Regions from separate parts of the Sphingobium sp. BHU LFT2 genome, predicted to be linked through region 1. Evidence: riboswitches for the same ligand, from Rfam matches in the RefSeq annotation. Region 1 holds a riboswitch; the other holds the start of a gene.
The links. A riboswitch is a leader RNA that binds a small molecule or an ion and turns the genes downstream of it on or off. The one in region 1 is predicted to bind cobalamin.

Region 1 (7,110 bases):
TCAGCAGCGACCGCCCCTATGTCTTCGTCAATCGCGGAATCGACCTGCTGCGCTTCGTGCGCAACGTTGTGTTCTAGACAGCGCGGACAAATGCCGGGAGGGGTGGGGTGCGGACTGGCCCTTGTCCCGTCATGCCAGCGAAGGCTGGCATCTCAGGCCGGCGCACGCGGCATAAACGGATAGCGCTAGACGGCTGGCCTCTTTCTGCTGCCGCCTGAGACCCCAGCCTTCGCTGGGGTGACGGAGTTGGGTGGGAAGCGGAATGGCAGGTTTCCAAACCAAAGAAAGCGAAAGCCGACGCCGCTATGCTGACGCCTCAACCCATCGCCGAAATACACCTATGGCCGACGACAGGTCCAGCGGCCCGCAACTCACATCGAATGAGTGGCCTTCCACACGCGCTACCCACCAACTACCGCTTCGCTGCCACTCTTCGAAATCGTCGCCGATTTTTCCGTGCTGAACACGTTCGAATGCGATGTCTTGCATTGGGGTGTCGGTTAGGTTGATCTTGATTGTCCATCCGGGATTGTCGAGCGTATCGATCTTCACTCCATAGGAGTGCTCCCAATCGCCGTCGCATTGAGCCAGATACCACTGGCTTAGCCAATTCAGATTGTCTTCAATCATGTTACCAACATCGACCAGCGAACAAATGTCTGCAATCAGGAATAAAGTGGCAGGTCGATAAAGGCTACAACTGGTCGAATTTCGACAATCTCCACATCCGTCACCCTGACGAAAGTCAGGATTCATTCTGCACTACGCCAGATAGGGAGCGCTGAAGCGATCCCGGATCAAGCCTGTCCTGAGCCTGTCGAAGGGGCCGGGATGACGAAGAGGGAAATAGCCACTTCCAGTCGCGTCCAGGTCGCCCGGATATAGCCTCGCGGCCCGAGGCCGGGCCTCCCCATGGGGAGGCCCGGCACGTCTCAATGGCTGTCGTTGCGCAGGTCCTTGCCGGCCTGCTCCAGCGAGGCGCCGACATCCTGCTTGGCTTCCTTGCCCTCGCGCTTGGCGTCGTCGGCCGCCCGGTCGGTCGCGGCGCCGATCCGGTCCGCGCCATTGTCGATCGCGGCGCCCGCGCGGTCGAGGCCGTTGTCGATCTTGGCGCCGGCATCGTCGACGGCGTTGCTGACGTCATTGCCGATCGCGGAGCCGGCATTTTCCAGATTGTCCGATGCCTTTTCCGAGCAGGCGGACAGGCTCAGGCCCAGGGCGGACAGGGCCGTGATGGCCAGAAGGGGTGCGCGCATGATGTCTCCTCATTGCGTTGGCAAGGCTTGGGCAGCGCCGCATCATATCTGACGCGGCGCTGCCTAATCTCTTGTTGTCGCATCGTTTTAAGCGGAAAACCGGTTCCCACTTTTCCGCACGACGCTCCTAAAAGCGCGGCAGCGGCCATAAGGTTGCGTGGTTTCGCGATCAGCCGCCGCTGAGGCCGAACACCATCGACCGGTCGGCATCGGGGATCAGACCCTCCATCACCCGCCAGAAACCGGTGACGGAACCCTGTCCGGCCTGGGCATAGGCGGCCGCCATCTTCTCGCGCAGCGCGCGGAAAAGCTCGGCCTCCAGTGCGCGGCCGGCGGCGCTGAGGCGCAGCAGTTTCTGCCGCCGGTCGCTGCTGCCCGGCCGGGTCTCGATATAGCCGCGCTCGATCAGGTCATTGAGCACCCGGCCGAGCGATTGCTTGGTGATCGCCAGCAGGCGCAACAGATCCTTCACCGTCAGGTCAGGCTGGCGCGAGATGAAATAAAGGGCGCGGTGATGGGCGCGGCCCAGGCCCTGCGCCGCCAGCCCCTCGTCGATCGAGCGGGTGAGCGCGGAATAGCCGAAATAGAGCATCTCGATGCCGCGCCGTATCTCGTCCTCGCGCAGGAACAGCGGCGAGGCCGGTGCGATCTGGCTGGGCGAGGGGGCTTGGACGGACATCGGCGCGGGTTTCCGGCTGGAGGGGAGGGGGTGTGGCGTTGATCCCTAAGATGGGTTGGGCGGGAAGGAAAGGGAAAGGCGAAGTCCATCGTCAGGAGGGCTTTTCTTTCGTGCATCAGCCGCTATATGGCGGTCCCGCGCTGACTTGGATCGGCGCATTGCTGGGGCGTCGCCAAGCGGTAAGGCAGCGGCTTTTGATGCCGCCATGCGCAGGTTCGAATCCTGCCGCCCCAGCCATAATTTTCGGTATCCGACGCCGCGTCGCTTTCCTTGCTTCCGGTTTCCGTTTCGGCATCTTCCGTCGGTATGCCTTGGGCGTCGAGCCGGCAGCGGGACTGCCGATACCCATTCCGCGTCTTGGCTAAGCCCGATGTTTCGACTAGGGCATCAACGATGTGCCGGTTCATGCTGGCGCATTGCATAACTGACGCCGGTGTTCCGCAAGGAACTTAATCGGGAATGCGGTGCGGGGGCCTGGCCCCTTATTCCGTGGCTGTCCCTGCAACTGTAAGCGGATAGCGCGATGCACGAGCCCGTGAGGGCAGCCACTGGACAGGGCGTCCGGGAAGGCGTGCATCCCGCAACGACCCGCGAGCCAGGAGACCTGCCGGCGTTTCGGTCGCTCTTGTCCTGACCCAGGGGTTGGTCATGGCACGGTCTCTCTTCCGTCTGGGCGGCGAAGCGTGTGGCTGGGGCTGCACGGCCGCGTGGTGTCGGGCGCCTGTCGCGCCTGCCTGCCGCCTCGCGCCGACCGGCGATGCCGGCAAGCCCCGCCTGGTTGCGTCCCGGCGCGCGGAGGATTTGCCTGTGAGCCAGACCGGCGCGGGCAGGGATAGGGCGACCGCGAACCATGCGGTGGCCCACGGGCCGGCCGTTCGGGGCTGGTGTCCCGATGCCTGGCGCCCGATGGCGGCGGGCGACGGGCTGATCGTGCGCGTGAAGCCGCGCCTCGGTCGTCTTTCGGCCGACGACCTGGCGGCGTTGGGCGCGGCGGCGATCGCCCATGGCAACGGCCTGATCGACATGACCCGGCGCGCGAACCTCCAGATCCGCGGCGTGCGCGACGAAAGCTGGCGCCCCTTGCTCGACCGGCTGCTCGACCTTGGCCTGGTGGACCGCAATGCCCGGCGCGAGGGCGCGCGCATGATGATGGTCGTGCCGGACTGGCGCGAAGGCGACGACAGCCATCGCATCGCCCGCCAACTGCTCGATCGCCTGGACGAACTACCGGACTTGCCGGGCAAGATGGGCTTCGTGATCGATGCCGGCGCCGCACCGCTCCTGTCGGGCGAAGCGGGGGATTTTCGCATCGAGCGGGCGCGGGACGGCGGCCTGATCTTGCGTGCGGAGGGGCGGGCACAAGGCGTGCCGGTGGACAGCGGCGGCGAAGTGGATGCGCTGCTCGCGCTCGCCCGATGGTTCGTGGAGAGCGACGGCGCGCGCGCGGGGCGCATGGCCCGGCATGATGCGCCCCTGCCGGATTGGGCAACGGGCAGGGTAGAGGTGGCGGCGCCGCGTGCTCGGCTGATGCCCGGCGCATGGGATGGCGGCATGGCCTATGGTCTTCCCTTCGGCCAGATCGATGCGCGGCATTTTCTCGACGCGCCGGCCATCCGGCTGACCCCGTGGCGCATGCTGCTGGCCGAAGGACAGGTGCCTGGCCTGTCCGCCGACGCTGCCGACCCGCTGATCCATGTGGAGGCCTGCCCCGGCGCACCTACCTGTCCGCAGGCGAGCGTGGAGACGCGCGATCTCGCCCGCCAGCTGGCCCCCCATGTGGCGGGCCGCCTTCATGTCTCCGGCTGCGCCAAGGGCTGCGCCAGTTCGATTCCGGCCGACATCGTGCTGACGGGGCGGGACGGGCGCTACGACTTGGCCTTCCACGCTCGCGCAGGATCGGTGCCCGTCCGTCCTGACCTCACCGCCACCGACCTTCTTGCCCATTTCGGAGCCTGTTGATGCCCCATGATTATGAGAGGGACGGCGCGGCAATCTATCGCCAGTCCTTCGCCACCATCCGCGCCGAAGCCGACCTCGGGCACTTTGTTGCCGAGGAGGAGCCGGTCGCCGTGCGCATGATCCATGCCGCGGGCATGGTGGACCTTGCGGGCCATATCCGCTTTTCGCCGGGCTTTGCAGCGGCGGCGCGGCAGGCCCTGGCCACAGGGGCACCGGTGCTGTGCGATGCGCGCATGGTGTCGGAAGGGGTCACGCGCGCGCGCCTGCCCGCCGACAATGCCGTGCTCTGCACCTTGCACGACACCGCCGTGCCGGACATGGCGCGGGCGATGGGCAATACCCGGTCCGCCGTCGCGCTGGAATTGTGGCGGCCGCATCTTGCTGGGGCACTGGTTGCCATCGGCAATGCGCCCACGGCGCTGTTCCACCTGCTCGACATGCTGGAGGATCCGGCCTGTCCGCGCCCCGCAGCGATCATCGCCTGCCCGGTCGGCTTCGTCGGCGCGGCGGAATCCAAGGCGGCACTGTGGGCGGCGCAGCCGGCCCCCTGCTGCGTCGTCGACGGGCGGCTTGGCGGCAGCGCGATCACGGTCGCGGCGATCAATGCGCTGGCGAGCCGCGCGGAATGAGCGGCACCGTCTATGGCGTGGGCCTTGGCCCCGGCGCGCAGGACTTGCTGAGCGTGCGCGCCGACCGGCTGGTGCGGGGAGGACGGCATGTCGCCTATTTCCGCAAGGCCGGCCGACCGGGGCAGGCGCGCCGCATCGCGCAGGGCATGTTGCGGGACGATGCAATCGAACTGGCGATGGAATATCCGGTGACGACCGAAATTCCGGTCACCGATCCGCGCTATAACGACTGCCTTGCCGCCTTCTATGCCGATTGCACCGGCCGGCTGCTGGCGATCGCGGAGGCGGGCGAGGATGTGGTCGTCTTGTGCGAGGGCGATCCCTTTTTCTACGGCTCCTTCATGCATCTGCACAGCCGGCTGTCGGGTCTGGTCCCGGTCGAAGTGGTCCCCGGAATCATGGGCATGTCGGGCGCCTGGAATGCGACCGGCCTGCCGATCACCTGGGGTGACGATGTGCTGACCGTGGCGATGGCGACGCTGCCGGAGGAGGAACTGGTCCGCCGCATCCGCGATACCGACGCGCTGGTGGTGATGAAGATCGGCCGGCACCTCGCCAAGCTGCGCCGCGCGGTGGCGGCGGCCGGGCGCAGCGATGAAGCATGGCTGGTCGAACATGCCGCCATGCCGGAACAGCGCGTGACCCGGCTGGCCGATGTCGACAGGGTCACGCCCTATTTCTCGATCCTGCTGATCCACGGCCAAGGGCGCCGGCCATGAATCTTGCGGCGGGAGAGGGGGGCTGGATCGCGATCGCGGGGCTTGGGCCAGGGGGCGAAGCGCTGGTGACGCCGGAGGTCGACGCCGCGCTGGCTGCCGCGACCGACGTGGTGGGCTATATCCCCTATGTCGCGCGGGTCGCGCCGCGTGCGGGGCTGGCGTTGCATCCTTCGGACAATCGGGTGGAACTGGACCGGGCGGCCCATGCGCTGGAGCTGGCGGCGCAGGGGCGGCGGGTCGTCGTCGTCTCCTCGGGCGATCCGGGCGTCTTTGCCATGGCGTCCGCCCTGTTCGAGGCGCTGGAGGCCGGACCTGCCCACTGGCGCGACATCGACATTCGCGTGCTGCCCGGCATCACCGCGATGCTGGCTGCTGCGGCGCGTGCGGGCGCGCCGCTTGGCCATGATTTCTGTGCGATCAACCTGTCGGACAATCTCAAGCCCTGGTCCCTGATCGAAAAGCGGCTGCGGCTGGCGGCGGAGGCGGATTTCGCCATGGCCTTCTACAATCCCCGGTCGGCGTCGCGGCCGGAAGGGTTCGTGCGCACGCTGGCGCTGTTGCGGGAACTTTGTGGCGACGCGCGCCCGATCCTCTTTGCCCGCGCCGTCACCACCGCGCAGGAGACATTGCATATCGTGCCGCTGGGGCAGGCGCGCGCGGACATGGCGGACATGCGCACCATGGTGATCGTCGGGTCGAGCCGGACTCGCATCATCGAGCGCGCGCGCGGGCCGATCCTCTACACGCCGCGCGGCATCCCCGACGAGGCGGCGGGATGAGCGATCCAGTCGAGCACATCCTCGGGCCGGTGGAACTCCTGCCGGTCGGGCAGCGCGGGCCGGTCGATCATCAGCACGCGCAGGCCCAGCGCACGCGCGGCGTCCAGCTTGGCGGCTGCGCCCGTGCCACCGGCATTCTTGGCGACGATCAGGTCGATGCGATGGTCCCGCAGCAGGCTTGTGTCGTCCGCCACCGTGAACGGGCCGCGATCCACGATCAGGGCATGATCGGGCAGGGGCGGCGGCGCATCCGGCGCATCGACGAAGCGCAGCAGATAATGATGCTGGGGCTGGGCGGCGAACTCCTCCACATGCATGCGCCCCAGGGCCAGCATGATCCGCTGAGGCGGCCCGTCGAGCGCCGCCACCGCCGCTGCCATGTCCGGCACCGCGTGCCAGCGATCGCCGGCGACGGGCGTCCAGGGCGCACGGGTCAGCGCGGCATGGGCGATCCCCGCCCCATGCGCGGCCGCCACCGCATGGGCGCTCATCGTCGCGGCAAAGGGATGGGTGGCGTCGACCAGATGGGTGATGCCTTCCGCGCGCAGATGCGCGACCAGTCCCGCCACCCCGCCAAAGCCGCCGACCCGCACGGGCAGGGGTTGTGCCCGCGGGCTGGCCGTGCGTCCGGCATAGCTGAAGGTCGCGCGGATGCCGCGCGCCGCCAGCAGGACCGCCAGCGCGCTTGCCTCCGTCGTGCCGCCCAGCAGCAGGATATTGGGCATGGATGACATGAATTCTCCTCCCTGGTTGACGATCGTCGGCATCGGCGAGGACGGGATGGACGGCCTATCTGCGGCAAGCCGCGCGGCACTGGCGGCGGCGGACCTGGTCATGGGGCCGGCCCGGCACCTCGCGCTGCTGGGCGGGATTAGCGCGCCAATGGTCGAATGGCCAGTGCCCTTCGCGGACGGGATCGCGCGGCTGCTGGCGCATCGTGGGCGGCCGGTGGTGGTGCTTGCGTCGGGCGACCCCTTCTGGTTCGGCGCGGGCAGCAGCATCGCGCGCCATCTGGCGGCGCATGAATGGTGCGCGCATCCCGCGCCCTCCACCTTCGGGCTGGCGGCGGCGCGGCTGGGCTGGGCGATA
Region 2 (7,110 bases), on a different contig from region 1:
CCTTGGTATAGGCGCCGGTGAAATAGGAATCCGCGTCCTGCCAGCCCGCCACCACGCGCGCCCGCAATGTGCCCGAAGCATTGAGCGGCCCGCCCACGTCAAGCTCGGCGCGGTAATTGTCCCAGCTTCCCGCATAGGCGGCGAACTTGATCTGGCGCTTGGTCGTCGGGCGCTTGCGCACAAGGTTGACCGTGCCGCTGGCGTCCCCGTTTCCCGAATAGAGCCCATCCGCACCGCGCATCACCTCGACATGGTCATAGGCGAGCAGATTGGGCAGGCCGACCCCGTTGATGATCGATTGCAGGCCGTCATGCATGCGCATGGGGCTACCGCCGTCTATCGTCAGGTTCTGCATCAGAAAGCCGCGCGAATAGAATACGGGGGTACGGGCATTATAGGAGGCCACGTAGACGCCGGTCACCTGATCGAGCGCGGCGGTCACGGTGGTGATATCCTTGTCCTCGATCTCCTGCGCGGTCAGCACCGTGACGCTGCGGGGGATGTCGCGCAGGCGCTGCGCCGACTTGCCACCGACCTGTGCATATTGCCCGGCAAGGGACTTCGTCCCCTCGGTCATCGTCAGGGCAAGGTCCGCGCCATCGGTGCCGTTGGCCGTCATGGTTGCAGTTGCGCCCTCTACCCTCACCGGCCCCAGCTGGACCGCCCCTTCAGCCGACCTGGGCGCTCTTTCAAGTGTATAGGAGCGCGCACCGCTCTGCCGGAAGGTGAGGCCTGTTCCGACCAGCAGGCGCGATAGCGCCTCGGCCGGGCCATAGCTGCCCTGAAGGCCCGGACTGGCAATGCCGTTCGTCAGGTCTGCATCATAGATGATTTCGATATCGGCTGCCTCGCCAAGGCGGTTGAGCGCAACGGCCAGCGGCCCGGCAGGTACATTATAGCTGCGCCCCTGGGCATAGGCGCTCGTTGGCATGACGATCCCGGCGCCCAGCGCGGTCGTCGCGAGCAACGTTGCCGGAATGACAGTGCGAAATCCCGCCACAGCAGCCTTGCCGGCCTCTACAATCTTCACGTCTTAACCCCCAAAATTCAGGCATCTGATATGAATGGCAATTCGCTAATGCGAAGCGCCTTCAGGAACATGACGTCTCAAATCTCGAAGTGAGAACCGGGGAGCCGAATTTTTTTGTGGGTTCAGCCGTGAATGAAAATCACCCGGTCGGTGAGACGGATGGAAGCCAACTTCAAGGATGCCTGGAGTGTGTCGAGCGCGGCGACGGGATTGTCGGTGCGGAAAATCCCGCTGACGCGCCGGTTGCCCAGATCGGTGCCGATGATGCCGATATATCCCGGATGATAGCGATTGAGTTCCGCCACCACGGCTCGCAGCGGCTGGTCCACGAAGACAAGCCGTTTGCGGGTCCAGGCGGAGACCGCATTTGCATCGACTATGCGAACGGAACCAACGCCGTTCCTGTCATATCTGACGGACTGCCCTTCCTTCACGATCGCGATGGAGGCCCCGGCGCCCGGCGCTGCCACGCGAACGCTGTGCAGGGTAACGGTAACCTGCGTCCTGTCGGCATGACGATCGACGATGAACCGCGTGCCCAGCGCCGTGATCGTTCCGCCTTTCGCTTCGACCGAGAATGGGCGCCGGGGATCGCGCGCCACCGAAAAGGCGGCTTCGCCTTTCAGCACATGCACGATCCGGCGATCCGGCTGGTAATCGATGGATATGGCGCTGTCGGTATTGAGCTGGACCTGCGATCCATCGGCAAGGGTCATGGTGCGCTGTTCGCCCGTCGCCGTCATCGCATCGGACCGCAGCGCTGTCGGCCAGTCCCCGATCGCGCCCGCGACAAGAAGGGCGACGCTGGCCGCGACGGCCGGCGCAGTCCATTTTCTTTTGCCTTCCGGTCGGCCGACCGGCGGATAGCCCGGCAATGGCGGCTCGCTGAGCCTGCGCTGCGTCACTTCCGAACGAATGGCCGGATGCCCCATGAAGCGCCACGCCGCACGGGCCTTCTCAAAGGCCGGCGGGTGACGGGGATCGCTGCCCAGCCATTGTTCCAGAGCCGCAATGCCATCATCGGTCAGGCCGGCATCCTGTTCGACCGCCCAGCGCGTCGCGGCATCCTCGATCGGATCCGGAGCATCGTCGTCAGCGCCCATAATGCATTCCGATCGCTTCTCCCGCCTCAACCATGGAAATTTCACACTTTCCATAATCATTGACGTTCGAAAGCGGCATCCGGACACTCCGCAAGCCAACAAATCGCCTCATTCACTTTCCCCTAGTCGGGTCATGCAATGCTGCAAAGCCTGCTGGAGATGTCGGACGACCATGCTGCGGGAAATCCCGATCCGATGCGCAATGTCGTCCAGAGTAAGCTCGTCAAATTTGCGCAGGATGAAGATTTCTCTGGTTCGCGCGGGGAGTTCGTCGATGGCGGCCATCGTCACGGCCAGACGCTGGCGATCGGACAGTTCGGTATCGGCTCCAACCATGTCGGCCGGGATTTCCTCGGGGAGCGTATCGGCGGCGTGGAACAGGGCAGCATATCTGCCGTCCGCCCTGATGCGATCCTTCGCAAGATTGGCGGCCAGCCTGAACAGATAGGCCCGCTTGTTCAGGATTGGCGGATCATCCTCGATACGCTGCACCCTGAACCAGAGGCTTTGCGTGACGTCCTCCGCTGCCGGCCGATCGCGCAATATGCTTTCGACAAGTCGCAGGAGCGACGTGCGCTCTTGCAGGAGCAGGCGCGTAAGGGCGGCGGCGTTGTTGAGCATCGCTATCTGCCGCCGCATTACGTGCATTGATAATCGTTCGCAACAACTCATGTGCCGCTTGTTCATGACTGCTAACGGGGCGGTGTGTTCAGCACCTGAGCGTCAGGGACAGCCGCATACCGGCCGTCCAGGCATGACCAAATTCCACGTTCTACGAATTTCTTGCTATCCTGTTCGATAGCCCATAGTTCCCAGCCCGTCCCCTACCGGGGGACAAGATCGCGTTGGTGCTTCGAAAGAGGCTTAAAAGGGAACGCGGTGGAGGGGTACTGCCCCTGAAGCCGAGGCTGTCCCTGCAACTGTAAGCGGATAGCGCGATGCATATCTCGGCAGGCCAAGGATGCCTGTCGCAGCCACTGGGCCGGACGCTAACTCCTGCGAGGCCTGGGAAGGCCGTGCATCGTGCAATGACCCGTGAGCCAGGAGACCTGCCAGCGTCCGGTCGCTCTTGCCTTGGTCCAGGGGATGGCCGCGGCACGGTGTATTCCGTCTGAGCGACGAACTTGCGGCCAGGCCGCAACGGTGGGTTCCGCCGGTCGCTCGTTTGCGCCCGGTCTCCACCGCTGCGCCCGTGCGAGGAGACGTCCTCCTGCGCGGGAACCTGTCCGTTCGACTGGAAAACGCAACGGGGGTTACACATGAATACACGATCGCTTCTTTCCGGCCTGATCCGTTCCGGCGCATCATGTTGCGCACTGGCGGCAAGTGTCACCGCAACGCATGCTCAGGAGACCGCCGACGCCGCGCCCGGTGGCACGGAGAACATCGTCGTCACGGCGCGCAAGGCCGGCGTCCTGCAACTTGGCCAGCAGGCCGATGCCTCCAGCCGCCTTGGCCTGACGCCTATGCAGACGCCCGCAAGCGTCGATGTCATCACCAAGGAGATGATCCGCAGTCTTGGTGACCGCACGGTCGTTGCGGCGGCGGCGCGCGCGCCGGGCCTGATCAACAATTCCTCGGCATTCGCCTATTCCCTGAGTTCGCGCGGGTTCACCGGCTACACCTCGGTGATGCAGCTCTATGACGGCATGCGGGTCTATACGACGACCACGCAGACCTTCCCCGCCGATCCCTGGATGGCCGAGCGCATCGAGGTGCTGCGCGGCGCAGCGTCCGTGCTCTATGGCGAAGGCGGCATCGGCGGCGCCATCAACGTTGTGCGCAAAAAGCCCAACACCGAAGAGTTCGAAGGTGAACTACGCCTCAGCGGCGGCTCTTTCGATACATATGCAGCGGCCGGCGGGATCGGCGGGCCAATCGGGGACAAGCTGTCCTACCGCGTGGATCTCAGCTACAACCGGTCGGACGGCTGGATGGAGCGCGGACGCTCCCGTAGTCTCGCCCTGTCGGCCGCGCTGCGCTACCAGGCCAATGACGATCTAGTGCTGACCCTGACGCATGACCGCGCCGATCTCGATCCGACGATCTGGTATGGTACGCCGCTGCGGGATGGCAAGCTGGTCCGCGATATCCGCAAGAAGAACTACAATATCGCCGACCGCTCGTTGCGCTTCGACGACGCCTGGACCCAGGCCAAGGCGGAATGGACGCCGGCGGACGGCGTGGCGATCACCAACGTCGCGTACTATCTCACCGGTTTCAAGCACTGGCGCAATGCGGAGGGCTATGCCTGGTCCGGCGATCAGATCCGCCGGTCGAGCTATCTGGAAATCTTCTACAAGACCAAGCAGTGGGGCGACCGCTTCAACGCTGTGTTCGACCACACATTGCTGGGCATGAACCACCGCCTAAGCCTGGGCGGAGAGTATAACAGCGGATCGCTGCTGCGTACCGACAGTTCGCCCAATTCCCGCTCCGATCTGGTGGATCCCTACGACTACGCGCCCGGCACGTTTCTGGATGGCGCCTTCGGCACACGCTACAAGTACAAGACCAATGTACAGCAATGGGCGCTGTTCGGCGAAAGCCGCCTCTCGCTGTCGGATCGACTGTCGCTGGTGACGGGCCTGCGCTACGATCGCCCGAAGACCGAGCGCCATGATGCGCTCGATCCGAGCGCCAACTACACCGCGCGCTATCCCAGTACCAGTTGGCGTGCGGGGCTGGTCTACAATCCCACGGACACGATCTCGCTTTACGCGCAATATTCCGCGGCCGCCGATCCGGTGACGGCGTTCCTCACCGCTACGCTGGCACAGACGAGCTTCGATGTATCGACCGGGCGGCAATGGGAAGCGGGTGCCAAGGCGACCTTTCTCGACGGGCGCGGCGAATTCACGCTGTCGGGCTATCGCATCGTCAAGAAGAAGATCCTGACACGCTCCGCCAATGATCCCACGGTGTCTGTGCAGGTCGGCCAGCAATCGTCGTACGGCGTCGAGGCATCGTTCGGACTGGCCGTGACCAGGACATTCAGCATCCTGACCAACGGAACGATCCTGAACGCGCAATATGACGACTTCGACGAACTGATCGGCACGGCGCTTGTCAGCCGCAACGGCAACATGCCGATCGGGGTTGCCGAAAAGGCAGCCAATCTGTGGCTTTCTTGGCGGCCGGTGCAACCGCTGCACCTCGACACCGGCCTGCGCTATGTCGGCAAACGCTATTCGGACGCCGCCAATACCCGTCGCATTCCGGCCTATACGCTCGTCGATGCTTCGGCCCGCTACGACCTGGGCAAGAAGACGAGCGTGACGCTCAACCTGCGCAATGTCTTCGACCGGATCTACGTCCAGAACAGCTATTCCACCTCGCAGTGGGTGCTGGGTGAGCCGCGCAGCGTCGCGGTGACGTTCGAGCAGCGGTTCTGATCGTGCCGGCGAGGCAGGAGCCGGGCTGGCGCACCATCGCGCCGCGCGTGCTGGCATCGACGGTCGGCACCTATGGTCTGTGTTATGCGTGGATTTGCGCGGCGGTACGCCTGCTGCCGATGGATGCGGTTGACGCCAACATCCTTGCGACCTGCCTCGCCTTCATATTGTTCGTTGCGGTGATCCTTCGCGCCTTCGCGGTGCGCAGCGTCACGCGGATCTGGGGCGAACTGCTGGTGGGCACGGCCCTCCCCTTCGCCCTGATGCTGGGGGTCGCCAGATGAAGGATAGCCTGCGCCAATCCATGGGCTGGTTCCATACATGGTGTGGGCTGCTGTTCGGCTGGGTTTTGTTCGGCATCCTGCTGACCGGATCGCTGGCGGTGTTCTATACCGAGATCAACCTCTGGACCACGCCCGAACTGCGCTCTCCGGTGGCCATCGACCGGGGACGAGCCATAGCGATGGGACGGGATTATCTCACCCGCATCGCTCCGGATGCCAGGCAATGGCGTATCGTCATCCCCACTTCGCGCGAACCTGTGCTGCGGCTGGTGTGGACCGACGAAGCGGGCAAGGCCACCACCCACCGCCTCGATCCGCAGACCGGCGTCCGCATCCCGCGCGATATGGACGCTGGGTTCTTCTTCATGCGCTATCATTACACGCTGGGGATCGATCGCAAGTCCAGCCCCATCGGCTTCCTGATCGTGGGCGCTGCAGGCCTTGCCATGCTGGCCGCATCGATCAGCGGTGTCATCATTCACAAGCGCATATTCCGCGATTTCTTCATCTTCCGCCCCTGGGCCTCGCGCCAGCGGGCGTGGATGGATGCGCACAACCTTCTCTCGGTGCTGCCGCTGCCGTTCCACATGATGATGGCCTATACCGGCCTCGTCCTGATCTATTACGCCTATATCCCCGCCGGCGTCGCGACGCTGAACGGCGGCGACGTCAAAGCCTATCAGACTGCGGCTGCGCAATCGCGCTACATCGATGTGGAGACACCCGCCGGATCGCCACAGGCCACGGTTGCGCTGATGCCGCTGGTGGCGCGCGCCGAGCGCGCCTGGGGTGGCGGAGCGGCCGTCAACATCTATGTGAGCCATCCCGATCGTGCCAATGCCGCAGTGGAGATCTGGCGACAGCGCGACGATCGCATCGCCAATTTCCCCGATCGCGTCGACTTTGCAGGCACCGACGGCAGCTTGCTGCGCATTCTGGCAAAGCGCTCGCCAGCCCGCGAGACCCAGGCCTTCCTTGCCGGACTGCACTTCATCGAATGGGGCGGAATCGCTGCCCGCTGGCTCTATTTCCTGACCGGGCTCGCCAGCGCCGCGATGGTCGGGGCTGGCCTTGTCCTCTTTACCAAAAAGCGGGCGCGCCGGGGCGGATCGGCATTTCACGCCATGGCAGGCCGGATCACCATCGCCGCTGTGGCTGGAAACATCATCGCCTGTGCGGCTTACCTTCATGGTGAGCAGTTGCTGCCTTCCGACATCCAAGACCGGCGCAGCATGGCAGCATCTATCTACTTCCTGGCCTGGCTGCTGAGCCTCATCCATGCCGGTGTACGGCCCTGG

Region 2: it holds a riboswitch for cobalamin, as region 1 does, so the genes downstream of both, JQK15_RS18325 (TonB-dependent receptor) here and JQK15_RS00070 (ferredoxin-like domain-containing protein) in region 1, are expected to answer to the same signal.

The regions. Positions count from the first base shown of each region.
Region 1 covers NZ_JAFCGW010000001.1:10,779-17,888, reverse strand. Annotated here, with positions in the region: gene JQK15_RS00095 (helix-turn-helix domain-containing protein) at 1-77, shown strand, start outside; gene JQK15_RS00090 (immunity 53 family protein) at 304-756, opposite strand; gene JQK15_RS00085 (hypothetical protein) at 933-1,256, opposite strand; gene JQK15_RS00080 (MarR family winged helix-turn-helix transcriptional regulator) at 1,426-1,935, opposite strand; tRNA gene JQK15_RS00075 (tRNA-Gln) at 2,098-2,172, shown strand; cobalamin riboswitch at 2,350-2,561, shown strand; gene JQK15_RS00070 (ferredoxin-like domain-containing protein) at 2,842-3,894, shown strand; gene JQK15_RS00065 (precorrin-8X methylmutase) at 3,894-4,523, shown strand; gene cobI (precorrin-2 C(20)-methyltransferase) at 4,520-5,242, shown strand; gene cobJ (precorrin-3B C(17)-methyltransferase) at 5,239-6,021, shown strand; gene JQK15_RS00050 (cobalt-precorrin-6A reductase) at 5,982-6,746, opposite strand; gene cbiE (precorrin-6y C5,15-methyltransferase (decarboxylating) subunit CbiE) at 6,745-7,110, shown strand, end outside.
Region 2 covers NZ_JAFCGW010000011.1:8,744-15,853, forward strand. Annotated here, with positions in the region: gene JQK15_RS18310 (TonB-dependent siderophore receptor) at 1-1,030, opposite strand, end outside; gene JQK15_RS18315 (FecR family protein) at 1,153-2,133, opposite strand; gene JQK15_RS18320 (RNA polymerase sigma factor) at 2,242-2,820, opposite strand; cobalamin riboswitch at 2,963-3,204, shown strand; gene JQK15_RS18325 (TonB-dependent receptor) at 3,393-5,528, shown strand; gene JQK15_RS18330 (iron transporter) at 5,531-5,812, shown strand; gene JQK15_RS18335 (PepSY-associated TM helix domain-containing protein) at 5,809-7,110, shown strand, end outside.